DNA from 4 places in the Streptomyces sp. NPDC001443 genome. Region 3 is predicted to be linked to each of the others. Evidence: riboswitches for the same ligand, from Rfam matches in the RefSeq annotation. Region 3 holds a riboswitch; each other region holds the start of a gene.
The links. Region 3 has a riboswitch for S-adenosylmethionine ahead of ACWC24_RS22085 (ABC transporter substrate-binding protein). Riboswitches for the same ligand answer to the same signal wherever they lie in the genome.
Positions count from the first base shown of each region.

Region 1: it holds a riboswitch for S-adenosylmethionine, as region 3 does, so the genes downstream of both, ACWC24_RS37080 (putative leader peptide) here and ACWC24_RS22085 (ABC transporter substrate-binding protein) in region 3, are expected to answer to the same signal.
Region 2: it holds a riboswitch for S-adenosylmethionine, as region 3 does, so the genes downstream of both, ACWC24_RS04470 (aminotransferase class V-fold PLP-dependent enzyme) here and ACWC24_RS22085 (ABC transporter substrate-binding protein) in region 3, are expected to answer to the same signal.
Region 4: it holds a riboswitch for S-adenosylmethionine, as region 3 does, so the genes downstream of both, thrC (threonine synthase) here and ACWC24_RS22085 (ABC transporter substrate-binding protein) in region 3, are expected to answer to the same signal.

Region 1 covers NZ_JBSFIA010000052.1:28,964-36,580, forward strand. Annotated here, with positions in the region: gene ACWC24_RS37065 (sulfite oxidase) at 1-1,201, opposite strand, end outside; gene ACWC24_RS37070 (TIGR03564 family F420-dependent LLM class oxidoreductase) at 1,612-2,535, shown strand; gene ACWC24_RS37075 (DUF1684 domain-containing protein) at 2,643-3,467, shown strand; SAM riboswitch class IV at 3,570-3,683, shown strand; gene ACWC24_RS37080 (putative leader peptide) at 3,718-3,834, shown strand; gene ACWC24_RS37085 (ABC transporter substrate-binding protein) at 4,074-5,693, shown strand; gene ACWC24_RS37090 (ABC transporter permease) at 5,698-6,660, shown strand; gene ACWC24_RS37095 (ABC transporter permease) at 6,657-7,592, shown strand.
Region 2 covers NZ_JBSFIA010000002.1:364,740-372,356, reverse strand. Annotated here, with positions in the region: gene trpD (anthranilate phosphoribosyltransferase) at 1-872, shown strand, start outside; SAM riboswitch class IV at 1,009-1,125, shown strand; gene ACWC24_RS04470 (aminotransferase class V-fold PLP-dependent enzyme) at 1,305-2,705, shown strand; gene ACWC24_RS04465 (Lrp/AsnC ligand binding domain-containing protein) at 2,839-3,120, opposite strand; gene ACWC24_RS04460 (rhomboid family intramembrane serine protease) at 3,204-3,932, opposite strand; gene ACWC24_RS04455 (hypothetical protein) at 4,096-4,335, shown strand; gene ACWC24_RS04450 (NYN domain-containing protein) at 4,372-5,715, shown strand; gene ACWC24_RS04445 (NlpC/P60 family protein) at 5,926-6,960, shown strand; gene ACWC24_RS04440 (NlpC/P60 family protein) at 7,231-7,617, shown strand, end outside.
Region 3 covers NZ_JBSFIA010000021.1:43,633-51,249, forward strand. Annotated here, with positions in the region: gene thrS (threonine--tRNA ligase) at 1-163, opposite strand, end outside; gene ACWC24_RS22070 (dipeptide ABC transporter ATP-binding protein) at 302-1,963, opposite strand; gene ACWC24_RS22075 (ABC transporter permease) at 1,956-2,909, opposite strand; gene ACWC24_RS22080 (ABC transporter permease) at 2,909-3,991, opposite strand; gene ACWC24_RS22085 (ABC transporter substrate-binding protein) at 3,988-5,637, opposite strand; SAM riboswitch class IV at 5,969-6,078, opposite strand; gene ACWC24_RS22090 (transporter substrate-binding domain-containing protein) at 6,695-7,617, shown strand, end outside.
Region 4 covers NZ_JBSFIA010000007.1:118,803-126,419, reverse strand. Annotated here, with positions in the region: gene otsB (trehalose-phosphatase) at 1-574, shown strand, start outside; gene ACWC24_RS10840 (alpha,alpha-trehalose-phosphate synthase (UDP-forming)) at 628-2,085, opposite strand; gene ACWC24_RS10835 (glucosyl-3-phosphoglycerate synthase) at 2,193-3,137, opposite strand; SAM riboswitch class I at 3,326-3,466, shown strand; gene thrC (threonine synthase) at 3,484-4,767, shown strand; gene ACWC24_RS10825 (MoaD/ThiS family protein) at 4,764-5,039, shown strand; gene ACWC24_RS10820 (cold-shock protein) at 5,470-5,676, shown strand; gene groL (chaperonin GroEL) at 6,013-7,617, shown strand, end outside.

The DNA.
Region 1 (7,617 bases), on a different contig from region 3:
GCTGGGTGCGGCCCGCCGTGTCCGTGGCGCGGGCCATCAGGTGGGTGGGGCCGGGCGTGTCGGGCTGCCAGCCGAGGGACCAGCGGGCCCAGGTACCGGCCTGGGGCCGGTCGTGCAGCCGGGCGCGCCGCCAGCTGGTACCGCCGTCGGTACTGACGTCGACCTCGGCGACGGCTCCCGCGCCCGACCACGACCGGCCGTGCAGTACGTGCCTGCGGCCGGCCGTGAACGTGGCCCCGCTCGCCAGCTCGAAGGCGCTCTTCGTGGTCTGCCGGGTGATCGGCGCGCTGCCGTTCTCGGGGTGGGCGGGGCCGAACAGCCGGTAGAAGGTGGTGTTCCAGGGCGAGAAGAGCGGCTGTGCGGACACCTCGATGTCGCCGACCCACTTGATCGACGCGATCCCCACCCATGAGGGCACCAGCACCCGTACCGGGTAGCCGTGGTCGTACGGAAGCGGATCGCCGTTCATCTCGTACGCGAGCAGTACGTCGTCCAGGGCCTTGGCCAGCGGCAGCGGACGGCGTACCCGGCCCAGGCTCTCACCGCCGCTGACGTACTCGGCGTCCAGACCGCGCGGCTGCACGTCCACGGCTCGCGCGGACAGCCCGGCCCTGCGCAGCACGTCGGCCAGGCGCGCCCCGCGCCAGCGCGCGACGCCGATCGCGCCCAGGGTCCACGGGGTGCCGGTGACCGTCTCCCCTTGTTGCGTCGTGTAGTAGGAGCGGCCGTTCCCGGCGCACTCGACGAAGGCGGTCCGGGTGACGGCCGGCAGCGCGCGCAGATCGTCGTACCCGAACTCCACCGGCCGGTCCTCCCCCGGTCTGCCGCGCAAGCCGCTCCCCCACAGCCGAAGCCGCCAGTCGTCGGCGTCCAGGACGGGTGTGGCGGTGTGGTTGCGCACGAAGAAGAGTTCGTTCGGAGTGTGGTGGCCGGTTCCGCGCAGCGCCTCCCAGCGGGTCTCGGCGTTGGTGCCGCGCTCGATGAACCACTCGGCGGGCAGCGGTTTGACGATCGTCCTGTCGGCGGCGTGGGCGGGCTGCGCGCCACCGATCGCGGTCGCGGAGGCGGTCGCGGTGAGCAGGGCGAGCAGCCGACGGCGGGTGACCCCGTCGGCTCTGGCCTCTCCCGCGAGCCACTGGCGCAGTCTGCGACGGTCGTAGTCGGTTTCGAGGTGTCGGCCGGTGGGGGTGGAGGAAGGCATGGCGGGTCCTCGTCATGACGGGGCGGGACGAAAGGGAGGGCTCGACGGCTCGGCGCAAGTCTTGCCGGGACGGTCCGCTGCGTGCCCGACCGGCTTGTGCTGGAAGGAGGTTGGCGGCAGCGCGAGGTCAGCCGGTCGTCCGACACAGCGCGGCGGCCACGCGGACGAGGTCCACGGCGCGACGGCGGGTCAGCGGCTCCGACAACGGCATGGCGGGATGTAAGCACGCGGGGCGGAAGGCGTCAACGGAGCCCACTTGCCGGTGAACCGCGTGTCCAGGCGGGTCTGCCGGCGTGGCTGCCGCGCCCCGCACCCGACCGACAGACCGGGCAGCACCGCCTCACACGACTGACATACAGCCGTCACACTCGGCAGGAATGCCGGCTCACCGGCCGCCCGTTCCCACTGACATGACTGTTGGCGTAGCACTCAACGCATCCGACGCGCAGAACCAGGTCGACGCCAGTGTGCGACTGGCCGAGGAGGCCGCGTCCGCCGGGCTGCGGTCCGTGTGGTTCGGCCAGAGTTTCGGCGCGGACTCACCCCAGCTCGCCGCGATCGTCGGACGCGCGGTACCGGAGCTGCACGTGGGCACCTCCGCGATCCCCGTCTTCGGCCGCCACCCCCTGCTGGTCTCCAGTCAGGCCCAGACCGCCCAGGCCGCCACCCACGGCCGCTACCACCTCGGACTGGCCCTGGGCACGAAACTGCTGACGGAGACCGGCTTCGGCCTGCCGTTCCGGCGGCCCATCGCCCGGCTGCGTGAATTCCTCACCGCACTGCGCCAGTTGACCGAGACCGGCACGGCCGACTTCCACGGTGAGCTGCTCACCGCCACCACCCCGATCCCCGCGCGCGTACCGGGCGCGGAGTCCGGTGTCCCGTTGCTCGTCGCCGCGATGGGCCCGCAGGCGCTGCGGGTCAGCGGTGAGCTGGCGGACGGGATCCTGCCCTACCTCGCGGGACCGCGCGCCCTCTCGGAACACATCGTCCCCGCCCTGGCCGCCGCGGCCGAGGCCGCCGGACGGCCCGCGCCCCGGATCGTGGCGCTGGTACCCGGCGTGGTCACGGACGACGTGGACGCGGTGCGCGCGAAGGCCACCGAGAACCTCGCGTTCTACGAACAGGTCCCGTCCTACGCCCGGGTCATCGAGCTCTCCGGCGGCCGGCGCGCCGCGGACCTGGCCGTGATCGGCGACGAGAAGGCGGTCGAGGCAGAGGTACGGCGCTACCGCGACGCCGGCGCGACCGAGGTCGTGTTCTCGGGCACCGAGATCGCGGGAGCGGCGGACCGGCGCCGTACCTGGGCGCTCCTCGGCGAACTGGCCGCCTGAGCCCCTCGGATCCACGGCATCCCGCCGAGCTCCGAAGACCCCCGTCCCCAGCCCCCGACCCAGCATCCCCGCGCGGGGGCCAACCTCCGTACACCGAAGGAGATTTCATGACCAGCGAGGCGACCACGGCAGACCTCCGTGCCTTCACCGAACAGTGGCTGGAGTGGTACCGCGAACAAGAGGCCCGGCTCTCCGGCCCGCACGGTTTCCTGGCGATCACCGGTCTGCACTGGCTCGACGACCGGCCGCAGCGTTTCAGCGACGCGCCCGGTAGCTGGCACACCGGCCCCGACGGGGTCGTCGTCGCGCTCGACGACGGTGAGGAACTGGTCGTCGACGGGAAGCCGGTGAGCGGTGAGCACCGTTTCGGCGTGCTGCCCGAACGCGGTGGCGTCGACGCGGTCTGGAAGGACGCCGTCATCGAGGTCGCCAAGCGGGGCGGTCATGACATCGTGCGCCCCCGGCACCCTGACGCGCCGCTGCGCACGGCCTTCATGGGAACACCGGCCTACGCCCCCGACCCGCGCTGGGCCGTGACGGGCCGTTACATCCCCTTCGACGAGCCGCGGTCCACCACCGTGGGCGCCGTGGTTGAGGGTCTGGAGCACGTGTACGAGGCGCCCGGCAGGATCGAGTTCGAGGTGGACGGGCACCGGCTGTCGCTGACCGCGTTTCCCGGGGCCGGTCAGGGCCGGTTGAGCGTGCTGTTCACCGACACGACCGCCGGGGTCACCACCTACACCGCCAGCCGGACCCTGTCCGTCGAACCGCCCGCAGCCGACGGCACGGTCGTCCTGGACTTCAACCGGGCCACCAACCTGCCGTGCGCCTACACGGACCTGGCCACCTGCCCGTTGCCGCCGGCGGAGAACCGGCTGACGGTGGCGATCGAGGCGGGCCAGAAGCTCCCGCGCGAGCGCGGCGGTTCCTGAACCATGACCTTCCGGGCGCGACCGCGGCCGTCCCCACGTCGCCGCGGGAGCGTCCGGTCGCGGCATTGACGTACGTCGGAACCGCTCCGTACGATCAAGAACGGCATTGAGTGTCAGCGTCAAGCCCTGGCTCGCTGACCGGCAACCCTCCCGCGCGGCGGGGTGCTCCAGGTGAAAGCCCGGCGGGATCAGCGACGATCCCCGCAAGCGCGTGGCCCTGTGTTCAGGGCCGACGAGGTGGAGGACCGTGATGCGACGCGATGGTGGCCCTGCCGCCTCCTCCCTGGTCGCCATGGTGTTCTCCCGGCTGGCGCGCCGACGCCACATCGATCTGAAGCGCTCGACCAGCTGCCTCTGTCAGGCCTGACGGCCCTTCCCGCGGCCGGGCTTCGGCGACCTTCCTCGCCGACGGTCGACATCCGTCACACCCATCAGCGGTCGATATCCCCCGTTTCCTGCTGATCTTCCTGATCCGCTTTCCGCCTGGCCCCTGTCCGCAGGGCACTTCCCCGTCATCGGCGTCGCGCCGACCGGGACCGCGCGCCTGTGCGCGGTCGTGCCTCGTGCGGTGCTCCATGCCGGGCGACGCATAGAGGAGAACCTCTCGTGAGAGCACTACCGGATTTCAGAACTCCCCGATGGGCGACGCTCACCGCCCTGCTCACCACCGGCGTGCTGCTGACCGCCTGCGGGTCGGGCACCGACGGCTCCGGCACAGGAGGCGGCAAGCCGCGGTCCGGCGGCACCCTGACCTTCGCCGTGGGTTCGGACGCCGGCTGCGTGGATCCCCAGCAGGTCGGCAGCAACGACACGATCTACTCGGTGCGCCAGATCGTGGACTCCCTGACGGACCAGGATCCCCGTACCGGCAAGATCGTGCCGTGGCTGGCGAAGAGCTGGGACATCAGTGCCGACTCGACCGCCTTCACCTTCCATCTGCGCTCCGGTGTCACCTTCAGCGACGGCTCCCCGCTGACCGCCCAGGTGGTCAAGGACAACTTCGACGCGGTGCCGAAGCTCGGTGTCCTGGGGACTCTGGCCGAGGGCTATCTGAGCGGTGTCGAAAGCACCACGGTGGTCGACCCGCTCACCGTCAAGGTCATCTTCCAGCAGCCCAACGCCCAGTTCCTGCAAGCGACTTCCACACATTCGCTGGGGATCGAGTCCTCGGCGAGCGTGACGAAGTCACCGCAGCAGAAGTGCAGTGACGGGGTGATCGGGTCCGGACCGTTCGTGCTGAAACAGTACGTGCAGAACCAGTCGGTCACCCTGACCAGACGCCCTGGCTACGCCTGGGGATCCTCGCGGTGGAACAAGCGGGGCGAGGCGTATCTGGACCAGGTGGTGTTCAAGGTCGTACCGGAGGCGGGCGTACGCGCCGGCAGTCTCCGGTCCGGCCAGGTGGACGCCATCGGCAGCGTGGGCCGGGCCGACGAGGCGGCACTCAAGGGCGGCCAGGTCGCCCTCCAGCGGCGGGCCAACCCCGGCATCGTCTTCGGACTCGCCCTCAACAACGCGCGGCCGGTCCTGAAGGACATCAGGGTCCGCCGGGCGATCCTGTCCGCCGTCGACCGGAAGCAGATCGCCGACACCGTCTTCCCCACCGGCACCCGGGCGGCCACCAGCGTCCTCGCACACACCACGCCCGACTACACCGATCTCGCCCCGGATCTCGCCTTCGACGCGGCCAAGGCGAAGTCCCTGCTGGAAGAGGCCGGTTGGCGGGTGGGCGGCGACGGCATCCGCGTCCAGGACGGGCGGAAGCTGAGCCTGACCATCGACTGGGTTCCCAACGCGGCCACGAACCAGCCCGCGTTGGAGCTGATACAGCAGCAACTGAAGTCCGTAGGCGTCCAGGTGACCCTCCGGCAGCTCCAGCTCACCCAGTTGTCGCCGATACAGCAGTCGGGCGAATACGACGTGATCTGGAGCAACATCACCCGCGCCGACCCCGACATCCTGCGCAGCACCTTCTCCACGAAGCTGGCCAACTTCTACCGCGTACCGGCAGGCGGCCTGGACACGGCGCTGTCCGCGCAGGCCGCGACCAGCGACCCGGCCGAGCGCAGCCGGCTGGTGGCCCAGGCACAGCAGTCGATCGTGCGCGACGCCTACAACGTGCCGGTGGTGGAGCTGCAGACCCAGCTGGGCGTGTCCACGAAGGTGCACGACCTCGCCTTCGACGCCTCCAGCCGGATCCAGCTGCACGACACCTGGATCGGCTGACCCCGTGCGCGGCTATGTGCTCAAACGGCTCGCGCAGGCGGTCGGGGTGCTGTGGGCGGCGTACACCGTGTCGTTCCTGGTGCTGGACTACCTGCCGGGTGACCCGGTCACGGCGATGGCCGGTGCCGGAATGGACTCGGGGCAGGTCGATCCCCGACAGATCGCCGCGCTGCGGCACGAGTACGGCTTCGACAAGCCGGTGCTCGCGCAGTACGCCGAGTATCTCGGGCGGGCGGTGCGCGGGGACTTCGGCGACTCGGTCAGCACCGGCCGACCGGTCGCCTCGACCCTGGCCGACGCTCTGCCCCAGACCCTCCAACTGACCGCGACAGCGCTGCTGTTCGCGGTGGTCCTCGGCGGCGGACTGGCGGTGGCCGCGACGTACACCACGCGGCGTCGGCTGCGGCAGCTGCTGCTGTCGCTGCCGCCGCTGGGGGTGTCGGTCCCGACGTTCTGGGTGGGGCTGCTGCTCGTCGAGGTGTTCTCCTTCCGTCTGCGCTGGTTCCCCGCGTTCGGCAACGACGGGCCGAGCGGGTTGGTGCTGCCGGCGCTGACGCTGGCGGTCCCGACCGGCGCCCAGATCGCGCAGGTGCTGGCCAAGAGCCTGCTCACCGCGCTCGACCAGGCGTATGTGGAGACCGCCCGTGCCAAGGGCGCGGGCCGGTGGCGGGTCCATCTGCGGCACGCGCTGCGCAACGCCTCCCTGCCTGCGCTGACGGTCGTCGGCCTGCTGGTGGGGCAGCTGATCGCCGGTTCGGTCGTCGTCGAGACGGTGTTCTCCCGTGACGGCCTGGGCCGGGTGACCGCGGCGGCTGTCACGGCCCAGGACATCCCGGTGGTCCAGGGGGTGGTGGCGTTCGGCGCGCTGGTCTTCGTGACGGCGAACCTGGTCGTCGACCTGGTCTATCCGCTGCTCGACCCACGGATCGTGATGGCCTCCCCGGGCGGAAGGGCGCGTGTCGTATGAGCCAGAGCCTGAGTCAGAGCCTTGTCGAGGCTCCCGCCGAGGCCGCGCCCGGCCTCGCCCGGCCGGTCGGTGCGTCGTCCGTTCCCGAACCGGGGCGCCGCCTCGGCGTACGGCGGATGCTGCGGTTCCTGGTGCTCCGGCCCGGTCTGCTGCTGTCGGTCGGCGTGCTGGTGCTGGTGGTGGCGGCCTCGTTCCGGCCGCGGCTGTTCACCTCGCGGGACCCGCTGAAGGGGGTGCCGACGCAGAACTTCCGCGGCCCGAGCGGTGCGCACTGGTTCGGCACGGACGAGCTGGGGCGCGATGTGTTCGCCCGGGTGGTGCACGGCGCCCAGCTGTCCCTGAAGGCGACGCTGATCGCGGTGCTGGTGGCCTTCGTGGTGGGCGGGCTGCTCGGTGTGGTCGCCGGGTTCGTCGGCCGTTGGGTGGACGACGTGGTGATGCGTTTCGTCGACGTCCTGCTGTCCATCCCCGCGCTGTTCCTGTCGCTGGCCCTGGTGACCGCGCTGGGATACGGGACGGTGAAGGTGGCCGTCGCGGTCGGCATCGCCAGTGTCGCCTCCTTCGCCCGCGTCGCGCGCGCCGAGGTGCTCCGGGTGCGTCAGGCGGTGTTCGTCGAGGCGTCCCGCTCCTGTGGGGCCCGCTGGTACTCGGTGCTGGGCCGGCATGTGCTGCCCAATGCCGCGGGCCCGGTGATCGTCCTGGCCACCCTCGACTTCGGCGCCTCCATCCTGGCGGTGTCGGCGCTGAGCTTCCTCGGCTACGGCGCTCCCCCGCCCGCTCCGGAGTGGGGCACGTTGATCTCCGAGGGCCGCAACTACCTGGCCAACGCCTGGTGGTTGACCGCGCTGCCCGGTCTGGCGATCGCCGCGACCGTACTGGCCACCAACCGCGTCGCGAGGGCGCTGGACGGCGAATGGTCCCGCCGACGATGACCGACCGACCGACGAGAGAAGGGTG
Region 2 (7,617 bases), on a different contig from region 3:
CCGTCCAGGAGATCACGGGACTGGTCGAGGCGATGTACGCGCACGCCAACGTGATCCAGGTGCCGGGCGACACCGTCGACATCGTCGGCACCGGCGGCGACGGCGCGAAGACGGTGAACATCTCCACGATGTCCTCGATCGTCATCGCGGGCACCGGTGCCAAGGTCGTCAAGCACGGCAACCGGGCCGCCTCGTCGGCGTCGGGCGCCTCGGACGTCCTGGAGAAGCTCGGGGTCAACCTCGAACTGACGCCGAAGCGGGTGGCGGAGGTCGCCGAGGAGGCCGGGATCACCTTCTGCTTCGCGGTGAAGTTCCACCCGGCGCTGCGCCATGTGGCGGCCGCCCGAGGCCAGTTGGGCATCCGGACGGTGTTCAACTTCCTGGGCCCGCTGACCAACCCGGCGAAGGTGCGCGCCCAGGCGGTCGGTGTCGCCGATCCCCGGGTGGCGCCGATCATCGCGGGTGTCTTCGCCGAGCGCGGCAACTCCTCGCTGGTGTTCCGCGGCGACGACGGCCTGGACGAGCTGACCACGACCGCCACCTCCAGGGTGTGGGTCGTGCGCGACGGCAAGGTCACAGAGGAGGCCTTCGACCCGCGGGACGTCGGCATCGAACCGGTGCCCGTGGAGGCGCTGCGCGGCGCCGACGCCTCGTACAACGCGGATGTGGCGCGCCGGCTGCTGAACGGCGAGGGCGGGCCGGTGCGGGACGCCGTGCTGCTGAACTCCGCGGCGGCGCTGGTGGCGCTGCGGCCGGGTTCCGGGACGCTGGCCGAGCAGCTGCGCGCCGGCATGGACCGGGCGGCGGAGTCGATCGACTCCGCCGCGGCCCGGCGGACGCTGGAGCGCTGGGTGGCCGTCAGCAACGCCTGATCCGCCCTCCCCGGCCGCGTGCGCTGCGGCCGGGCCGGGGCGACGCAGGGCCCCGGCCGAGGGGACGAGGCTAGGCGCGGTCCAGGATGCGGACCGCGCCTTGCGCTTCACGGGCCGTGTGGCAGGATGACGGACAGGTCATGAGTGACAGTCATGAGGCCCCGGCCGACTGTCCGGCAACCCTCCGTCCGTGGCGGGGTGCCCCGGGTGAGGACCAGGTCGTGGGCAACGAGGTCCACGGCAAGCGCGGACCCCTCGACGGCTCCTGAACGAGCCCAGCACCAGGGGTCCTGGTCATCGAGGGAGCCTTCCGTGAGCAAGCGAATGCGCTAGGGCGTCGAGCCCCGCCTCCGCACACCCCTTTTCCTTTCTCCGCGCTCGAGCCCGTGTGCTCGCGTGGTGATTCCGCCTTGCCGCTCACGGGAGTTCCCCATGTCCGTCTCCACCGCTGCCTCCGCCCGGACCGTTTGTGCCCCGCTGGCCGTTCTGGGCCGTGATGTCACCGTTCCGCTCGTCACGGGCGGCGAAGTCACCTATGCCGCGCTCGACTACGCGGCCAGCGCCCCCGCCCTCCAGCGCGTCTGGGACGACGTGGCGGCGTACGCCCCGTACTACGGCAGCGTCCACCGCGGCGCCGGCTACCTCTCGCAGCTGTCCACGGACCTCTTCGAGAACGCCCGCCGCACGGTTGCGGAGTTCCTCGACTGCCGTGCCGGCGACCAGGTGGTCTTCACCCGGTCCACCACCGACTCCCTCAACCTGCTGGCGGCCGCGCTCCCGGCCGGCTGCGAGGTCTTCGTGTTCGAGACCGAGCACCACGCCTCGCTGCTGCCCTGGAAGGACGCCCAGGTCACCTATCTCGACGCCCCGCGCAGCCCGCGGCAGGCCGTCGAGACCCTGGAGCGCGCCCTGGCCGACCGCGACCCTTCCCCAAGCTCTCGGCTGCGCTCGAGCAGGGGAGGCCCCTATGGCCCGGCCCTGGTCTGCGTCACCGGCGCCTCGAACGTCACCGGTGAGCTGTGGCCGGTCCGCGAGCTGGCGGCGGCGGCCCACGCGCACGGCGCCCGGATCGTCCTGGACGCCGCGCAGCTGGCCCCGCACCACCCGGTCTCGGTCCGCGACCTCGACGTCGACTGGGTCGCCTTCTCCGGCCACAAGCTGTACGCGCCGTTCGGCTCCGGGGTCCTGGCCGGCCGCGCCGACTGGCTGCGCGAGGCCGAGCCGTACCTCGCCGGCGGCGGCGCGAGCCGGCGCGTCACCCGGCGCGCGGACGGGGGAGTGGACGTGGAGTGGCACGACAGCGCCGCCCGCCACGAGGCCGGCTCGCCGAACGTGATCGGCGCCTACTCCATCGCCTCCGCCTGCAAGGCCCTCACCGAGGCGGGCTTCGAGGCGCTCGTCGCCCGTGAGCTGCACCTGATCGACACCGTCCGGGCGGGCCTCGCCGAGGTGCCCGAGGTGCGGGTCCTCTCCCTCTTCGGCGACGACGCCCCGCGGGTCGGGGTGATCTCCTTCGTGGTGGAGGGCTGGAACAGCTCCCACTTCGCGGCCGCCCTCTCCGCCGAGTACGGCATCGGCGTCCGCGACGGCCTCTTCTGCGCCCATCCGCTGGTGCGCACGCTGCTGGGCAGCGACCCGGGCAGCCAGGGCGAGTGCGGCGCTCCCGAGGCCGCGCCGGGCGAGAAGTCCCTCAACGCCATCAGGGTGAGCTTCGGCGCGGGAACGCCGGACGAGCACGTGGAGCGCTTCGTGACCGCGGTGCGGGAACTGGTCAGGGACGGCGCGAAGTGGCGCTACCGGACCGAGGACGGCCGCTGCGTGCCCGCGGTCTGACCGGGCCCGTCGCGCGGCGCCGTCATGGCCGGTCGCGCGGTTCCCCGCGCCCCTGGGGCCGCCTGCGGGCAGGCCCGCCCGAGGGGCGCGGGGAACCGCGCGCTCAGCCCTTACCGGTCCGCGGGGGAGGGCCTCAGCTGTCGAGACCGATCGCGAACGCCGCCTCCAGGTCGTGCTGGGAGTAGGTGCGGAACGCGACGTGCGTGTCCGTGCCCTCGACGCCGGGGATCTTGCTGATCCGGCCCGGGATGACCTCCGCCAGGTCCTCGTGCCGGGTCACCCGCACCATCGCGATCAGGTCGTAGGTGCCGGTGACGGAGAAGACCTCGCTGACGGAGTCCAGTGCGGCGATCGATTCCGCGATCTCGGGGATCCGGTCCACGCTGGTCTTGATAAGGACGATCGCGGTGATCACGGTTGGTTCTCTCTCTCGGCCGGGGCCCTCACTCTATGACGTGATCCCGGACCCACCAAGGCCGCGGCGGCCGGCCGGGCCGGTCAGCCGCCGTCGCCCGTGGCGGCCCTGACCTGCCGGGCCGGACCGCGGCTGCGGCCGAACCGCAGCCACGCGTACCCGAAGCCCGTGCCAAAGCCCACCAGGTGTGCCAGGTAGGCCACGCCGGGGCCCTGGGTGGCCCGGCCCGCCGCCACCCACTGCAGGGCCGCCCAGAAGGGCAGCACGACCCACGCGGGGAAGCGCACCGGCAGGAAGAACAGGAACGGCAGCAGGCTGGTCACCCGCGCCCGGGGGAACAGGTACAGGAACGCGCCGAGGACCGCGGAGATCGCCCCGGACGCGCCGACCAGCGATTGTTCGGAGCCGGCGTTGGCGGCCGCGTAGCCGAGCAGTGCCAGGTAGCCGCAGCCGACGTAGAAGAGGGTGAACTCCACCCGGCCCATCCGTTCCTCGGTCATCGCCCCGAAGACGTAGAGGAAGAGCATGTTGCCGAGGAGGTGGACCCAGCTGCCGTGGACGAACAGGGCGCTGGCGGGCGTCAGGGCCTGGCCCGGGGCGTCCCGGAACAGTTCGGCCGGGACCACGCCCCAGTGGCGGAAGTAGGCCCGCTGGACGGCCGACAGCGCGGCGCCGGTGCCGTACCCGGGATTGAAGCCGGAGGCGGGGCCGATCAGGAAGACCAGGCAGCACAGGGCGATCAGCCCGTACGTCACGGGTGCCGACGGCTTCCGGATCGCGCTGCCCGTGGTTCCGTTCCAGTCGCTGATCATGAACACAGAGCATGACGTACGGGGACGGATCAGCACAGACCGCCTCGCCGCCGTGGACGGGTGGGCGGCGAGTACCCGCCAGGCCGTAGGGTTACGAGCCACATGTTCCGGGGAGAGCCCGGTGCGTCACGGACAATGGACAGAAGGAAGGCGAACAGCCCTGATGACGGTTCCCCTGCCGACCGCCTCGACGCGGTGGCGCTGCACCCTCTGCGGCAACCTCACGCGTTTCGACGTGACCCGCTCGTCGAAGGTGGTGGAGTACGTCCATCTCGACCTCGCCGGTCAGCCCAGCGTGGAGGAGCGCGAGGTGGTCAGTGAGACGATCGAGTCGGTGCGTTGCCGCTGGTGCAACGCCGTCGACCAGGTGGAACTCGTGGACAGGCCGGGCGCCGGCTCCTGACGGGAGCGGCCCCGCACGGATATTGGGGTGTGACGGATGGTGGAGACCGCAGGCGGGGGGCCGGGCGACGGCGCCGCCGAGGTGCTCGACCGTCCGCTGCCCGACGGGGTGCGGCGCCGGGTCGTGCAGATCGTCTCGGACGGGTTCGGCGGGCTGGTCCTGACCGAACTGCCTGCCCAGTTGCGACAGTACGCCCGGTTCGCCCCGAATCGTCGGGTCAAGTTCGCGGGCAACGCCATGGCCGCGGCGCTGGAGACGGACTCGCTCTTCCGGCAGCGCATCGCCGAGAAGTTCAGGGAGGCGCAGCCCGAACTCGCCGGCGCCCTCGACTCCGGTTCGCCGCCCCCGGCCGCGGACCCCTTGGACGTGGCGGCCGCGGCCTATGTACTGCGGCCGGCCGGCTGGGTGAAGCTGGTGGCCGCGGCCGGCGAGGAGGCGCTGCGCGCGGACGCCGAGCGGGCCGACGAGGAGAGCCGAGCCGAGCTGGAACGGCTGCGCGAGGAGCTCGACCGGGCCCGTGAGCAGGGCCGGACCGAGACCGAGCGGCTGCGGGCCGAGCTGGACGCCTCGAAGCGGGAGGCCGAGTCGCTGCACCGCAAGTTGCGTTCGGCCCTCAGTGACGTCAAGCGCGGCGAGGCGGCGCTGCGCAAGGTGCACGGCGAGACCGAGGTGGCGCGGGCCGAGGCGCAGGCGCAGGTGTCCGCCGCCGAGAGCGAGTCCCGGCGGCTGAAGGCGCGCCTGGGCGAGGCGGAGGCGGCCCTGGAGGCCACCCGCAAGGCGGCCCGCGAGGGGCGCAGCGTCGAGGACATGCGAGTGCGGCTGCTGCTGGACACCGTGCTCGACGCGGCCCAGGGGCTGCGCCGGGAGCTGGCGCTGCCGCCGGTGTCGGTGCGGCCCGCGGAGACCGTGGACGCGGTCGAGCCCGGCCGGATGACCCCGAAGGACATCGCCAACCGCGCACTGTCCGAGAACGACCCGGCGATCCTGGACCAGTTGCTCGCGCTGCCGCAGGCGCATCTGGTCGTCGACGGCTACAACGTCACCAAGACCGGCTATCCCCAGATGCCGCTGGAGAAGCAGCGGCTGCGGCTGCTCGGGCAGCTCTCGCAGCTCGCCGCGCAGACGGGAGCCGAGGTGACCTGCGTCTTCGACGGCGCCGAACTGGTGGCGCCGGTGCTGCTCGCGCCGCCCCGCGGGGTGCGGGTGCTGTTCTCCAAGCCGGGCGTCACCGCCGACGAACTGATCCGTCAGCTGGTGCGGGCCGAGCCTCCGGGCCGGCCGGTCATCGTGGCCTCGACCGACCGTGAGGTGGCCGACGGGGTGGCCCGGGCGGGGGCGCGGCCGGTGGCTTCGGCGGTCCTTCTCAAGCGCCTGTCCTGAACGTCAAGTTCCGGAAGCAATGCCCGAATTGACGGAGTCGTCACGCAACGTAGCGTCAATCGGGCATCACTGCATGTGAGTTGCCGGCAAAGAATGCGGTGCGTAACCGGGATTTTTCGCCGGAGGATTTGAACTGATCACAGGAACATCACTAAGGTCAGGTTTCGAATCTCCGTACGGCTTCTCACTCAGAAGAAGGAGCTCGTCTCCGTGGCGTCCCACCGTCGACCGAAGCAGCCGAGTCGTGCACGCGTGACCGTGCTGACCACCGCAGCCGCAGCCGCCGTGGTGCTGAGCGCCCAGGGCGCCAACGCCGCGCCGAGCGAGAAGCCGACCAAGGACGAGGTCAAGTCCAAGGTCGACAAGCTCTACGACGAGGCGGAGCAGGCCACCGAGAAGTACAACGGGGCCAAGGAGAAGCAGGAGAAGCTCCAGAAGGAGATCTCCACCATCCAGGACAACGTCGCGCGCGGTCAGGCCGACCTGAACGAGCTGCGCGACAGCATGGGCCTCGCGGCCGCGGCCCAGTACCGCACCGGGTCCATCGACTCCTCGCTCCAGCTCTTCCTCTCGGCCGACCCGGACGACTACCTCGACAAGGCCTCCACGCTCGACCAGTTGAGCGGCCAGCAGGTCGAGGCGCTGAAGAAGATCCAGGACAAGCAGCGCGAGCTCGCCCAGGAGCGCGCCGAGGCCTCCGACAAGCTCAAGGACCTGGCCTCCACCCGTACGGAGCTGGGCAAGAAGAAGAAGGAAGTCCAGGCCAAGCTGGCCGAGGCGCAGAAGCTCCTCAACACGCTGACGGCCAAGGAGAAGGCGGCCCTGGCCGACGCCGACGCGCGCGCCAGCCGCTCCGCCAGCGCCCGGGTCGACCTCGGCAACGAGACCAGCGCCTCCGGCCGGGCCGCCGCCGCCTTCTCGGCCGGCCAGACGAAGATAGGCTCGCCCTACGTCTACGGCGCCTCGGGCCCTTCCTCCTTCGACTGCTCCGGCTTCACCTCCTGGGCCTACGCCCAGGCCGGCGTCTCCATCCCGCGCACCTCGCAGGCCCAGGCCAACGCCGGTACGCGCATCTACTCGCAGAGCGACCTCCAGGTCGGCGACCTCGTCATCTTCTACGGCGACCAGCACCACGTCGGCCTCTACGCGGGCAACGGCCAGGTGCTGCACGCCCCCCGCACCGGCACCGTCGTGCGCTACGAGTCGATAGGCAACATGCCGTTCCAGTTCGGCGTCCGCATCTGACCCGCAGCCCCGAGCCCCTTCGGGAGCGGTCCGCGCAGCACTGATCGGGACCGCCCGATCGGGCGAATTGCGACACCGCCAAGTGAACCCACGCCCCGCCGGTGACCTGCGTCAGCGGCGGGGCGTCACGTCGTGCGCCCCGCCGACGTCTTTGGCCGCCGCCCCGCGACGGGGCTACTGTCTGGCGCGTTTCCCCACACCGCCGTGGCACGTCCGCCCCCGGGTCGGGGGAGCGGTCCTCGTCCGCCAGCGGAAGGAGTGCGGTTTCCCGTGGGGTCCCATCGCCGCCTTGCACCGTCCGGGTTCGACCGGGGTGCCTGCGCAGCCCTCAGTGTCCTGTCGGCCGCCACAGCCGCAACGGCCGCCATCGGCGCCGTACCGGCGACGGCCGCACCGCGCGACGGCACCCGGGCCGAGGTGGACCGCCTCTACGAGGAGGCCGAGCGGGCGACCCAGGCCTTCGACAGGGCCGACGAGCGCGCCGATCTCCTGCGCACCCAGGTGGGCCACGCCCGCGACCGGATCGCCCGGCAGCAGGACCGGGTCAACTCCCTGCGCCGCACGCTCGGTTCGCTGGCCGGGGCACAGTACCGTTCCGGTGGCCTGGACCCGTCCCTGGCCCTGATGCTCTCCGGCGACCCGGACGACTACCTCGAC
Region 3 (7,617 bases):
CGATGAGCGGGTCGGTGTCGAACAGGCCCAGTTCACGGCCGAGTTTGCGGTGGTCATGCATGGCGGTCTCCTCGCGGACATCGGGCGAGTGACCACAAGACGAAGCCCCGGGGCCACTCGCCCCGGGGCTTCGACTGAGACATCGGTCAGCGCGCCGGGACACTCTCCGGCGTCGTCGTCATGGCAGCGCGCTTCATGCCGGAAACGTTAGCAGCACGTGGTGATGTCCACCCGCTCTTTCCTCGCCAGGCGTGCCGGGCCGTGGGCGGCACGCCGACCGGCTTCGCATCCGGCACCACTGTCACGCGCCGGCCATTCCCTCCTGCACGGGTCGCCGACGGCGTCTGGACTGGCGGACCGGGTCGGGAACGGGCAGGGCGGCGATGAGGCGGCGGGTGTAGTCGTCCTGCGGGTCGCCGAGGACCTGGTCGGTGGCGCCTTCCTCGACGATTCTGCCCCGGTGCAGCACGACGACCCGGTCGGCGACCTGTTCCACGACCGCGAGGTCGTGGCTGACGAAGAGGGCCGCGAAGCCCAGTTCCCGCTGGAGCCCGCCGAACAGGTCGAGCACCTTGGCCTGTACCGAGACGTCCAGTGCCGAGGTGGGCTCGTCCGCGATGAGCAGGCGGGGCCGCAGCGCGAGGGCGCGGGCGAGGCCGGCGCGCTGCCGCTGGCCTCCGCTGAGTTCGTGCGGGTAGCGGTCCGCGTAGGTACGCGGGAGGTGTACGGCTTCGAGCAGTGCCTCGGTACGTGCCCGGACCGCCTTCGCGTCCGGTTCGCGGCGGTGCACGACGAGGGGCTCCGCGATGCTGTCGCCGATGGTCAGCAGTGGGTCGAAGCTGGTGGCGGGGTCCTGGAAGACGTAGCCGATCTGTCCGGCGGTCTTCCGCCTCCTTGCCGACGGTATGCCGAACAAGTCCAGTCGGCCGCCGGTCACCGGGGTCAGTCCGGCGATGGCCCGTCCGATGGTGGACTTGCCGCTGCCGCTTTCGCCGACCAGCCCGAGGATTTCACCGGGACGGATGTCGAAGGTCACCGCGTCCACCGCACGGAAGGCCTTGCGGCCCAGGCGCCCCGGGTGGTCGACGGTCAGTCCGCGCGCGCTCACGACCGGCTGGGCCCCGGCGTCGGCCCTCTTGGCTGTGGTTCGTCCCCTGCTCCCGAAGGCCGGTACGGCGGTCAGCAGTTCCCGGGTGTGCGGGTGTGCCGGCGCAGTGAACAGATCGTGCACCGGGGCCTGTTCGACCACCTCGCCGGCTCGCATGACGGCTACGCGGTCGGCGAGGTCGGCGACGACGCCCATGTTGTGGGTGATGAGGAGGACGGCGGTGCCGAAGTCGGTGCGGCAGCGGTGGAGCAGTTCGAGGATCTCTGCCTGCACGGTGACGTCGAGGGCCGTGGTCGGTTCGTCGGCGACGATGAGCCTGGTGCCCAGGGCGAGGGCCATGGCGATGACCGCGCGTTGCTTCTGGCCGCCGGACAGTTGGTGCGGATGGTGGTCGACACGGGTGGCCGGGTCGGGGATGCCGACCTTGGCCAGCCAGTCCACGGCCAGTGCGCGCCGTTCGGCCTTGCTGCCACCGAGGCCGTGGGCGCGCAGGCCCTCGGTGAGTTGCCAGCCGATGGTGAAGACGGGGTTGAGGGCGGTGGAGGGCTCCTGGAAGACCATCGCGGCGTGCGTGCCGCGCAGGTCCCGCAGCCGGGCGGCGGGCGCGGTGAGCACGTTCTCCTTGGGTTCGCGCGTGCCGTCGCCGATGAGGACGCGGCCGCGGACGGTCGCGGTCTCGGGCAGCAGGCCGAGGACCGAGCGGGCGGTGACGGTCTTGCCGCTGCCGCTCTCGCCGACCACGGCCAGCACCTCGCCCGGGGCGACGGCCAGGCTCACGCCACGGACGGCGGGCGCAGTGCCGGCGTCCGTGGCGAACCCGACGTGCAAGTCCTCGATGCGCAGCAGATCAGTCATCGTCGCCGGTTCCGTCCGTGAGAAAGCCGGGGGTGGCGGTTCGCCTCCGCAGCCGTGGGTCGGCCAGGTCGGTGAGGCTCTCGCCGAGCAAGGTCGTGCCCAGGACGGTGAGCACGATGCCCAGGCCCGGTGGGATCGCGGTCCACCAGATGCCCGACGTGACGTCCGCGACGGCACGGTTGAGGTCGTAACCCCACTCCGCGGCCGAGTTGGGTTCGATGCCGAAGCCCAGGAAGCCGAGGCCGGCGAGGGTGAGGATGGCCTCCGACGCGTTGATCGTGAAGATCAGCGGCAGGGTGCGTACCGAGTTGCGCAGCACATGGCGGGTCATGATGCGCCAGGGGCCGGTGCCGATGACGCGGGCGGCGTCGACGAAGGGCTCGGCCTTCACCCGGATCACCTCGGCGCGTACGACCCTGAAGTACTGGGGTACGAAGGAGACCGCGACCGAGCAGGCGGCCGCGCCGAGGCCGCCGGTCAGGCTGGACCGGCCGCCGCTGATCACGATCGACATGACGATGGCGAGCAGCAGCGGCGGGAACGCGTACAGCGCGTCCGCGACTCCCACCAGCAGCCTGTCCGGTCTGCCGCCGAGGTAGCCGGAGACCAGTCCGAGCACCGAGCCCGGCACCACCGACAGCAGCAGTGCGGCGGCGATGATCAATAGCGCGGTGCGCGCGCCCCAGATCGTGCGGGAGAGGACGTCGTACCCGGCGATGGTCGTGCCCAGCGGGTGGACGGTGCCCGGATGCTGTTGGGAGCCGAACAGGCCTTTCGAGTCGCTCAGTTGCGCATAGCCGTGCGGGGCGAGCAGCGGGCCGAGCAGCGCGGTGAGCAGGAAGAGCGCGGTGAGGACCAGGCCGGTGAGCAGCATGGCGCGCTGCACTCCCGCCCCGGACCTGATGTGCGGCAGCCGGGGCAGTCGTCGGGTGAGCAGCAGCGTCATCAGTACCTCACTCGCGGGTCGATGAGCGCGGCGACGACGTCGACGAGGAAGTTCGTCACCGCGACGATGACGGCGAACAGGGCCACGATGCCCTGCACGGCCGGAAAGTCACGGGCCGTCAGATAATGGGCGAGTTCGTAACCGAGGCCCTTCCACTCGAAGGTGGTCTCGGTCAGGACGGTCCCGCCGAGGAGACCGGCGACCTGAAGTCCCAGGACGGTGACGACGGGGACGAGGGCGGGGCGGGCCGCGTGGTGGGTGACGAGCCGCAGCGGGGCGACGCCACGGGAGCGGGCGGCGTCGACGTAGCCGGTGGACAGGGTGCCGATCAGGTTGGTGCGCACCAGGCGCAGCAGGATGCCGGCCACGAGCAGTCCCAGGGCCAGTCCCGGCAGTACGGCGTGCCGCAGCACGTCCGCGACGGCGGTGGTGTCGCCGCTGCGCAGGGCGTCGATCAGGTACACGCCGGTTGTGCTGGTCTGGTTCTGGAGGAAGAGCTGCACACCGGTGCTCGCCCGGCCCGACGAGGGCAGCCAGCCGAGCCAGATCGCGAAGACGAGTTTCAGCAGCAGGCCCACGAAGAAGACGGGGGTGGCATAGGTCAGGATCGCGAACAGGCGCAGCGCCGCGTCCGGCGCCCGGTCGCGGTGGGAGGCGGCCACCATGCCGAGCGGCACGCCGATGAGCAGGGCCACCAGGAGGGCGCAGCAGGCGAGTTCGACGGTGGCGGCGCCGTAGGCGGTGAGGACGTGGGTCACGGGCTGGTTGTCGGTGACGGTGCGGCCGAAGTCGCCGACGGCCAGTGAGCGCAGATAGTCCAGGTACTGGGCGGGCAACGGCCGGTCGTAGCCGGCCTGGTGGAGTTTGGAGTGGAGCTGGTCGGGGGTCAGGCGGTCGCCGAAGGCCGCGCTGATCGGGTCTCCGGTGAGCCGCATCAGGAAGAAGACCAGGCTGACGAGGATCAGGACGGTGGGGATGATGAGGAGGAAGCGGATCACCAGGTAGCGGGCGAATCCCTGACTGGCGGCGCTGTCGGCCGGGGTGCCGACAGCGCCGCCGGTCTGCCGCGTCGGAGTGCTCACTTCGTCGCGAGTCCCGCCCAGCGGAACTGGTAGGTGGCGTCCAGCTCGTCGGGTACGCCGCTGACGTCGCTGCGGGTGACGATGGCGGTGGAGCCCTGGAGCAGCGGCAGCAGCGGTACCCGGGCGGCGGCCTTGTCCTGCGCCTGCTGGATCAGCGCGGTGCGCCGGGCCGTGTCCGTCTCCGTCTCCTCTTTCGCCACCAGTGCGCGGACGGCGGGGTCGTCGTAGCTGTTGGCGACCCAGCTGCTGGCCGAGTAGAAGGGCGAGAGGTAGTTGTCGGCGTCGAGGTAGTCGGCGTACCAGCCGAGCTGGTAGAGCGGATAGAGGTGCTTGACACGGTCCTTGCCGTACTGGGTCCACTCGGTGGACTGAAGGTTCACCTTGAACAGTCCGGTGGCCTCCAGTTGGGTCTTGACCAGCGCGTACTCGTCGGCCGACGAGGAGCCGTAGTGGTCGCTGTTGTACTGGAGGTTGAGCGTCACCGGGGTCCTGACCTTCGCCGCCCTCAGCCGGGCTGCCGCCGCAGCCTGGTCGGGGCCACCCTTCTTGTCGCCGTAGAGCGACTTGAAGGAAGGGATGGCGCCGGTCAGTCCGTCCGGGACTGAGGTGTAGAGCGGCTGGTAGGTGTTCTTGTAGACCTGCTGGGCGAGTTGGGAGCGGTCGACGGAGTCGGCGACGGCCTGGCGGACGGCGAGGGCCTTCTTCGGGTCGGCGTCCTTCGCCTTGGTGCCGTAGGGCTGGGTGGCGAAGTCGAAGACGAGGTAGCGGATGCCGTTGCCGGCGCCGGTGTGGACCTTGACGCCCTTGTGCTTGGCGAGGTCGTCCAGGTCGGTGGTGGTGAGGGTGCGGTAGACGGCGTCGAGAGTGCCCTGTTGGACGTCGAGCTTCAGGTTGCCGGCGTCTGCGTAGTACTTGAGCTGGACGTTCTTGGTCTTCGGCGTGCCCAGCCGCCCCTTGTAGCGCGCGTTGGCGGTGAACGACACCAGGGAGTTCTTGTCGTAGTCGGTGATGCCGTACGGCCCGCTCCACGGCTTGGCCGCGACGACGGACCTGTCGTCGAGGATCTTGTCCGCGGGAAAGACCTGTTCGTCCACGATGTAGCCCGCGGCCGTCGACAGGACCTTCGGGAAGAGAGTGTCGTTGGCCGACTCGAGGGTGAAGACGACGGTGGCCGGGTCCGGGGCGGCGACCGAGGCGAGGTTGTACAGCAGCGACGAAGGACCGTTCTGGTCGGCGATCTTCAGGTTCCGGTCGAAGCTGAACTTGACGTCCGAGGCGGTGAGTTCGTGATCGTTGGCGAACTTGAGGCCCTTCCGGAGCGTGACCGTGTACTCCTTCGGCCCGGTCTGCTCGATCCCGGTGGCGAGGTCGGGTGAGACGTCCGCGGATCCGTTCTTCTGGCTGAGCAGGGTCGCGTAGACCTCGCTCTCGACGGTGCCGGAGCCCGCGTCCCAGGAACCGGCCGGATCGATGCTGGTGACCTGGTCGGTGGTGCCGATGGTGAGGGCCTCGGTGGAGCTGGTGGTCTCGCCGTCCTTGCTGCTGGTGCAGCCGGTCAGCGCCACCAGGAACGCGGTGCCGAGGGAGATCGCGCCGAGACCGGACCGCAGGGGTCTGTTCGGTGTCGCGCCGTTGTGCAGTGCCATCAGGGGTCTCTGTTTCCGCAGCAGGGATGCGTGAGGCAGCCGTCGGCGCAGGACTGCGCCACGGCGGGCCGAATCACGTCGGAAAAGGGGGTGGGGGTGTTGCACGGTCGGGCCGGAAGGCGGAAGGTCTACCGGCCCGGAACACGACGGGGCAGCGGGCACGGCCGGCCGGAATTCGGCCGGGTGGGCAGGTCCCCGGGCCCGGAAGGGGCGGATTCAGACCTTACACAGACAGCTGGAGACCAGCAGCAGGTCGACATGGCGCCGGGAGCACAGCAGCAAGGGCGTCGCCATGCCGTCCTCCCTGGTTCCGGCCCGCTGCGGGGCTGTGTGAGCGCACTTGCAGAAGAATGAGATCCGCCGAGCCTTCACCTGGGGCACCCCACTGCGTCGAGGGTTGCCGTCCGGCCAGCCAGGGCTTGATCACCGGAACTCGTAGCTCGCGCACACCGTAGATCGGCTGTTCTTCCGGCGTCAAGACGCGCCAGGAGGGCAGACGTGTGCGACGAACAGCGGGCACGTACAGGTGAATTGGGGCCTGGGGTCGTGGGGGTGCGGTCCGGTCCCGGCCAGTGGACGCATGGTGGACGCCGTTGACGGAGGTGTGCTTATATCCGGCCATGGAAACCACTGGCACGGCACACATGGTGCTGCTCGACCCGTTCTGGGTGAGCCGCCGTGCCGACCAGTTCGACGAGATCTGTTGCTGACCCCCGTCCCACGGCGCGCGACCTGGGTTCCGTCGTCGTACGGAGCCTGACCGCAGCGGAACGGCGCGAGTCCGATCGCCGCACCGAACGCGGCCGCGGTCCTGCCGTACCTGAGGGCGACGCAGCGAAGCCTTTCAGCCGTCTGGAGCAGCGCTCGGACGGCCTCCGTGCCGTCCTCGGCCGGGGCTCGCCCGTCGGCCGGTCATCGCACGCGCCTCGACGAGTGGACCCCGTACGTCCTGAGCAACGTCGTCCGGTCCACCGCCTTTCCCCGCGCCCCCCACGGCGTACCGACGATTTTCCTTCCCCCACGCCACCACCCTTCTCCCGAGCGACAAGGAACGGCCATGTCTACCCACGTCACCCGACGTAGCCTGATACGCGGCATCACCGCGGCGACTGCCGTCGCCACTCTCGCCACCGGGCTCACCGCCTGCGGTGGGGACAGTGCCGCCGCCGCCAAGACGGACGACGCGGGCTCCGGGAGCGTGACCATCGGTCAGCTCTCGCACGGTGCCGCCAAGGAGGTGACCCTCCAGGTGTCCGAGGTCAAGTCGATCAGCGCCGAGCTGCCCGCTGCCGTCCGCAAGAGCGGCAAGCTGGTGATCGGTCACGGCGCTCTGCCTTCCGGCTCCGCCCCGCTCGAGTTCGTGGGTGACGACCAGAAGACCCTCACCGGGTCCGAGACCGACATCGGCCGCCTGGTCGCCGCGGTCCTGGGCCTCGAGCCGCAGAGCCGGAACTTCACCTGGGCCAACCTCTTCATCGGCATCGACAGCGGCAAGGTGGACGTGGCCTTCTCCAACGTCACCGACACCGAGGAGCGCAAGAGGAAGTACGAGTTCGCCTCCTACCGGCAGGACAACCTCGCGTTCGAGGTGCTGAAGTCCAGCAAGTGGAAGTTCGACGGCAACTACGAGAACCTGGCGGGCAAGACGGTCGAGGTCGGGGCGGGCACCAACCAGGAGCGCATCCTCCTCGAGTGGCAGAAGAAGCTGCAGAGCGAGGGCAAGACGCTCACCGTCAAGCACTACCCGGACAACAACGGCGTCTACCAGGCGCTCAACAGCGGCAGGATCGACGCGCACTTCGGCCCCAACCCGACCATCTCCTATCACGTCACCCAGACCGCGAAGACGCCCACGCCCACGGCCAACGCGGGCACGTTCTCCGGCGCCGGCGCGTCGCTCCAAGGCCTGATCGCGGCCACCTCGAAGAAGGGCAGCGGGCTCGCCGAGCCGATCGCCGACGCGATCAACTACCTGATCGA
Region 4 (7,617 bases), on a different contig from region 3:
GGGCCTGGACCACCTCGTCGTGCTCGGCCACTACGGCGCCGAACGCTGGGAGGCCGGCACCGGCGCCGTCATCGCCCCGCCGCCGCACCCCGGCGTCGCGGCCGTACGGGCCGAACTGCCGGGCTTCCTCGACGCGATCGGGGCCTGGAAGGGCACCTGGATCGAGGAGAAGGGCCGGGCGCTCGCCGTCCACACCCGCCGGGCCGAGGACCCGCAGGCCGCCTTCGAGGCGCTGCGCGAGCCCCTCGCCCGGCTCGCCGCCCGCCACGGCCTGATCGTCGAGCCCGGCCGCATGGTCCTCGAACTGCGGCCGCCGGGCATGGACAAGGGCGTCGCCCTCACGGACTACGTCCGCGAGATCGGCGCCGAGGCCGTCCTCTACGCCGGTGACGACCTCGGCGACCTCCCCGCCTTCGCGGCCGTCGACAAACTCCGCTCCGAGGGCGTCCCAGGCCTCCTGGTGTGCAGCGGCAGCGACGAGGTGGCCGCCCTGCGGGAACGGTCGGACCTGGTGGTCGACGGCCCCGAGGGAGTCGTGGACCTGCTGCGCGCCCTGACGGCCCGGCTCGGCTGACGGCCCGGCTCGAGGCCGACCGCCGGGGCGGTCGGCCTCGAGCCGCAGGACGGTCAGCCGCGCAGAGCGTTCAACTGGTCCAGGAACCACTGGGCCGGCGGCAGCGCGGTCGCCGCGCCGGCCAGCCGCTTCGTGCGCTCCGCCCGCTCGGGCACCGGCATCACCAGCGCCTCGTGCAGCGCCCGCGCCGTCCCGGTCACATCGTACGGATTGACGGTGATCGCGTCCTCGCCCAGCTCCTCGTACGCCCCCGCCTCCCGTGACAGCACCAGCGCGCACCCCTCGTCGGAGACGACCGGCACCTCCTTGGCGACCAGGTTCATGCCGTCCCGGATCGGGTTCACCAGCGCCACGTCGGCCAGCCGGTACGCGGCCAGCGAGCGCGCGAAGTCGTCCTTCACGTGCAGCACGACCGGCGTCCAGCCCGGCGTCCCGTACCCGGCGTTGATCTCGTCCGCGAGCCGTTGCACCTCGGCGGTGTACTCGCGGTAGACCGCGAGGTCCTGCCGGGAGGGGTAGGCGAAGGCGACGTGCACGACCCGCTCCCGCCACTCGGGGTGGTCGTCGAGGAGCTGCCGGTACGCCAGCAGACCGCGCACGATGTTCTTCGACAGCTCGGTCCGGTCCACCCGCACGACCGACCGGCGGCCCTCGCCGATCTCCGCCCGCAGCGCCGCCATCCGCTCGCCGACGTCGGCCCGGTGGGCGCGCTCGCGCAGGAAGTCGGCGTCGGCTCCGAGGCCGTGCACGCCGATCGCCGTGGTCCGCGGCGCGCCGCCGCCGGGCGGGGTGTGCTCGATCGTCCCGTGCGGTCCGTCGTCCGGCCGGGCCGGGCGGATCCGCTCGCGGTCCACCTCACCGGCGCAGTCCATGAAGGCGCCCGCCCACCGGTGGGTGAGGAAGCCCAGCCGGTCCGCGCCGAGCATGCCCCGCACGATCTGCTCGCGGATGTCGTCCGGCAGCATCCGGAAGTAGTCCGGCGGCGCCCACGGGGTGTGCGAGAAATGGCCGATGCGCAGGTCGGGGCGGAGTTCTCGGAGCATGCCCGGCACCAGCGTCAGGTGGTAGTCCTGGACGACCGCCGTCGCCCCCTCGGCCGCCTCCTCGGCGAGCGCCTCGGCGAACGCGCGGTTGTAGCGCTCGTACGACGCCCACCGGCGCCGGAACTCCGCGTCGAAGACCGGCTCCAGCGGGGTCTGGTACAGCATGTGGTGGACGAACCAGAGCACCGAGTTGGCGATGCCGTTGTAGGCGTCGGCGTGCACGTCGGCCGGGATGTCCAGCATCCGCACGCCCGGCTCGCCCGTGCCGCGCCGCACCGCCTCGCGGTCGCCGTCGGACAGGGCGGAGCACACCCACAGCGCCCCGGCGTCGGGCCCGATGGCCGACAGGCCCGAGACCAGCCCGCCGCCGCCCCTGCGGGCGTGCAGCGAGCCGTTCTCGCGCACCTCGTACGAAACCGGGCCGCGGTTGGACGCGACCAGCACCTCAGCAGCGTGCGTGGAAGCCATACGCCTCAACCTAGCCCGGCCCGGAAACGCTCAAACGTGCGGAAGGCCCCTGACAGTCCGGAAACATTTGTATACGAACCCTTGGGGAACATCACCGCGCGCATCCGTCAGGCCACCTTGCGTGACGCGTACTCGGCGATCTCGGCCATCGGCGGCCGCTCCTCCGTGTCCACGGAGTACGTGCGCGGCTCGAAGCCGTCCCGGCCCCGCTCGAACTGGGTGAGGGAGGGCCGGACCAGATGCCCGCGGGCCATCCGCAGCTGCGCGGTGCGGTAGATGGCGGCGGCCATCCGGCCCAGTGCCTGTCCGTCCTGGTGGCGGTGCTTGCGCACCCCGACGTCCACCTGGGCGAGCGCGTCGAGGCCCACCAGGTGCAGCGAGTCGACCAGCATGCCCAGCTCCACCCCGTACCCGACCGGGAAGGGCAGCTGTTCCAGCAGGGAGCGGCGGGCCGCGTACTCGCCGCCGAGCGGCTGCACGAAGCCGGCCAGCTGCGGCCAGTGCATGTTCAGCAGCGGGCGGGCCATCAGCTCGGTGACCCGGCCGCCCTGGCCCGCCGCCCCGCCGAGCGGGCGGTCGTACATGGCCTTGACGAGGTCGACGTCCGGATCGGTGAGCAGTGGGCCCACGATGCCGGAGACGAAGTCGGAGGAGAACTCCCTCAGGTCCGCGTCGACGAAGCAGACGATGTCCCCGCCGGTGACCAGGAGGGACCGCCACAGCACCTCGCCCTTGCCGGGCACGGCCGGGATGCGGGGCAGGATGGCGTCGCGGTGGACGACCCGGGCGCCCGCGGCCGCGGCCACCGCCGAGGTGCGGTCGGTGGATCCCGAGTCGACGACGACGATCTCGTCGACGAGCGGGACCTGCTGCATCAGGTCGTGCCGGATCACGGCGACGATGTCGCCGACCGTCTCCTCCTCGTTGAGCGCGGGCAGGACGACGGAGACCGACTGGCCCCGGGCGCGTTTCGCGGCGAGGATCTTGTGGAGCGGGCGGTCGTTGACGGACCAGGAGCGGGTGCTCAGCCAGCGCTCGACTTCTTCCAGCACAGCGGCGGCTCCTTCTGCGTTCTGCGTGCTCGCGGCGGGTGGGAGTGCCCGCTGCGACAGCGGTCGACGGTCACGGGCATCTCGCGGTTCGGACGACTCTCTCAACTGTCGGGGCCTTCGGTTACAGTCTTGAACAACGCGGATGACCATCGCATGTCCAGGGTGGCCGACCGCTGAAAACTTCATACCGCTCATCCAGAGGGGCAGAGGGATACGGCCCGATGAAGCCCCGGCAACCCTCCAGTCGGTTTCTCGTTCACGCGAGGCTCCCGGCTCGGGAAGGTGCCAAATCCGTCTCACGGCGAAGTGCGTCGTGAGGAAGATGAGGAGAAAGGGCCTCGCCTCCATGGCTGCGCAGACTGCTGTAAGCACCACGAACCCCGTCGATCTGGGCTCCGCCGCGGCGCTCTCCTGCCGCGAGTGCGGACACCGGGTACCGCTCGGCCCGGTCTTCGCCTGCGAGGAGTGTTTCGGCCCGCTCGAGATCGCCTACGACTTCTCGCGGTACGAGACCGAGGAGCTGCGCAAGCGGATCGAAGCGGGACCCGCGAACATCTGGCGCTACGCGCCGCTGCTGCCCGTCCCCGCGGACGTGGCGGACAAGCCCAACATCAACCCCGGCTGGACCCAGCTCGTCAAGGCCGACAACCTGGCCCGTGAACTCGGTGTCACCGGTGGGCTGTACGTGAAGGACGACTCCGGCAACCCGACGCACTCCTTCAAGGACCGGGTCGTCGCCCAGGCCCTGGAGGCCGCGCGCGCCTTCGGCTTCACCACCCTGTCCTGCTCCTCCACCGGCAACCTGGCCGGCGCCGTCGGCGCCGCCGCGGCCCGCGCCGGTCTGCGCTCCTGTGTGTTCATCCCGCACGACCTGGAACAGGGCAAGGTCGTCATGGCCGCGATCTACGGCGGTGAACTCGTCGGCATCGAGGGCAACTACGACGACGTGAACCGTTTCTGCTCCGAGCTGATCGGCGACCCGGCGGGCGAGGGCTGGGGCTTCGTCAACGTCAACCTGCGGCCGTACTACGCGGAGGGTTCCAAGACCCTGGCGTACGAGATCTGCGAGCAGCTCGGCTGGCGGCTGCCCGACCAGCTGGTCGTCCCGATCGCCTCGGGCTCCCAGCTCACGAAGATCGACAAGGGACTCCAGGAGCTGATCAAGCTCGGCCTGGTCGAGGACCGGCCGTACAAGATCTTCGGCGCCCAGGCGGAGGGCTGCTCGCCGGTGTCCGTGGCCTACAAGGCCGGCCACGACGTCGTACGCCCCCAGAAGCCGGACACCATCGCCAAGTCCCTCGCCATCGGCAACCCGGCCGACGGGCCGTACGTCCTCGACATCGCGCGCCGCACCGGCGGTGCCGTGGAGGACGTGACGGACGAGCAGATCGTGGACGCGATCAAGCTGCTGGCGCGGACCGAGGGGATCTTCGCCGAGACGGCGGGCGGGGTGACGGTGGGCGTGACCCGCAAGCTCATCGAGAACGGCCTGCTCGACCCGAGCCTGACGACCGTCGTGCTGAACACCGGTGACGGCCTGAAGACCCTCGACGCGGTGGCCGGCACCGGTCTGACCGCGACCATCCGCCCGAACCTGGACTCCTTCCGAGAGGCTGGCCTCGCATCATGAGCGTCAACGTCCGCATCCCCACCATCCTGCGCACCTACACCGGCGGCGCCGCGGAGGTGAGCGCCGAGGGCGCGACCCTCGCCGAGGTCATCTCCGACCTGGAGAAGAACCACACCGGCATCGCGGCCCGCGTCCTGGACGACCAGGGCAAGCTGCGCCGGTTCGTCAACGTGTACGTGAACGACGACGACGTCCGCTTCGAGCAGGGCCTCGAGACGGCGACCCCGGACGGCGCGGGCGTCTCCATCATTCCGGCGGTCGCCGGAGGCTGATCATTACCTTCGGTAACCTCGGTTACCGAGTGTTCATCGAATTGCCCCCTCCGCGAGAGAAGCGGAGGGGGCAATTCTGTGTGATTGAGCGCGGTAGAGTTGGGGAACCCGCTCCCGATTCCGGGGTTTGCGACCTTCACCACCTGCCGTACGGACGACGAGAAGTAGCCAAAGTGGGCAGGTGTTTTGCGCCTTTCGTTCCCAATGCCTGGCCCAAGTTGCCCTGGAACAAGGCGAATTGCACATGTTCCGTGAGCCCGTCGTGCCCGGATTTCTCGTCCGATTGACCTGTTGCAGACGGCAGTTGGACAGATACATTCAGCCGCGGTCGACGCGTTCCGGCGCACGCCCCCGTCCCATGGGGGGTGAGGTCTGACCCGGATCCGCGAAGTGTGGATCTGTGCAAGGGCCAGTAATAGGGGAGTTAGGCATGGCTCAGGGCACCGTCAAGTGGTTCAACGCGGAGAAGGGGTACGGCTTCATCGCGGTCGACGGTGGTGCGGACGTGTTCGTCCACTACAGCGCGATCCAGATGGACGGGTACCGCACCCTGGAAGAGGGCCAGCGGGTCGATTTCGAGATCTCGCAGGGTCAGAAGGGGCCGCAGGCGGACATGGTCCGCCTGGCGACCGGCTGAAGCACGCGCCGACTTATTGCAGCGACGTTCTTCTGTTCTTTCGTCGAAGGGCTCGCATCCCCCGGGATGCGAGCCCTTCGGCCTGTCCGGGCACCGCCGCGCGGGACCCGCGGATCACCCGGGGCGCTCGCACTCGTCGGCCGGAGGCGCTTGCACTCGGCAGGGGCGAGTGCTAATCATTGCGTTAGCACTCTGAAGGTGAGAGTGACAACGAGGACCGGGTCGGTGAGGCCCGCAGGCCAAGTGGGGCAAGGAACCACGAGGCGTGCGAGCCGTCCGTCGCGGGCGCCAGCGCGGTCCGGAGCAATCCACCCCAGTCCGGGAGGACCACTTCACATGGCCAAGATCATCGCGTTCGACGAGGAGGCACGGCGCGGCCTCGAGCGCGGCATGAACCAGCTCGCGGACGCCGTGAAGGTGACGCTCGGCCCCAAGGGCCGCAACGTCGTCCTCGAGAAGAAGTGGGGCGCCCCCACGATCACCAACGATGGTGTCTCCATCGCCAAGGAGATCGAGCTCGAGGACCCGTACGAGAAGATCGGCGCCGAGCTGGTCAAGGAAGTCGCCAAGAAGACGGACGACGTCGCCGGCGACGGTACGACCACCGCGACCGTCCTCGCCCAGGCGCTCGTCCGCGAGGGTCTGCGCAACGTGGCCGCGGGTGCCAACCCGATGGCCCTCAAGCGCGGCATCGAGAAGGCCGTCGAGGCTGTCTCCGGCGCCCTGCTCGAGCAGGCGAAGGATGTCGAGACCAAGGAGCAGATCGCTTCCACGGCCTCCATCTCCGCCGCCGACACCCAGATCGGCGAGCTCATCGCCGAGGCGATGGACAAGGTCGGCAAGGAAGGCGTCATCACCGTCGAGGAGTCCCAGACCTTCGGTCTGGAGCTGGAGCTCACCGAGGGTATGCGCTTCGACAAGGGCTACATCTCGGCGTACTTCGCCACCGACATGGAGCGGATGGAGGCGTCGCTCGACGACCCGTACATCCTGATCGCCAACTCCAAGATCGGTTCCGTCAAGGACCTGCTCCCGCTCCTGGAGAAGGTCATGCAGTCGGGCAAGCCGCTGCTGATCATCGCCGAGGACGTCGAGGGCGAGGCCCTGTCGACCCTGGTCGTCAACAAGATCCGTGGCACCTTCAAGTCCGTCGCCGTCAAGGCCCCGGGCTTCGGTGACCGCCGCAAGGCGATGCTGAACGACATCGCCATCCTCACCGGCGGCGAGGTGATCTCCGAGGAGGTCGGCCTCAAGCTGGAGAACGCGACCCTGGACCTCCTGGGCCGCGCCCGCAAGGTCGTCATCACCAAGGACGAGACCACGATCGTGGACGGGGCCGGCTCCGCCGACCAGGTCCAGGGCCGGGTCAACCAGATCCGCGCCGAGATCGAGAACTCGGACTCGGACTACGACCGCGAGAAGCTCCAGGAGCGCCTGGCGAAGCTGGCCGGCGGCGTGGCCGTCATCAAGGCCGGTGCCGCCACCGAGGTCGAGCTCAAGGAGCGCAAGCACCGCATCGAGGACGCCGTCCGCAACGCGAAGGCGGCCGTCGAGGAGGGCATCGTCGCCGGTGGTGGCGTGGCCCTGCTCCAGGCCTCCGCGGTGTTCGAGAAGCTCGAGCTCTCGGGTGACGAGGCGACCGGCGCCAACGCCGTGAAGCTCGCCCTGGAGGCCCCGCTGAAGCAGATCGCCGTCAACGGTGGTCTCGAGGGCGGCGTCGTGGTCGAGAAGGTCCGCAACCTGACCGTGGGCTGGGGTCTGAACGCGGCCACCGGTGAGTACGTCGACATGATCGCCGAAGGCATCATCGACCCGGCGAAGGTGACCCGCTCTGCCCTGCAGAACGCCGCCTCCATCGCCGCGCTGTTCCTCACCACCGAGGCCGTCATCGCCGACAAGCCGGAGAAGGCCGCGGCCCCGGCCGGCGGCGGCATGCCGGGC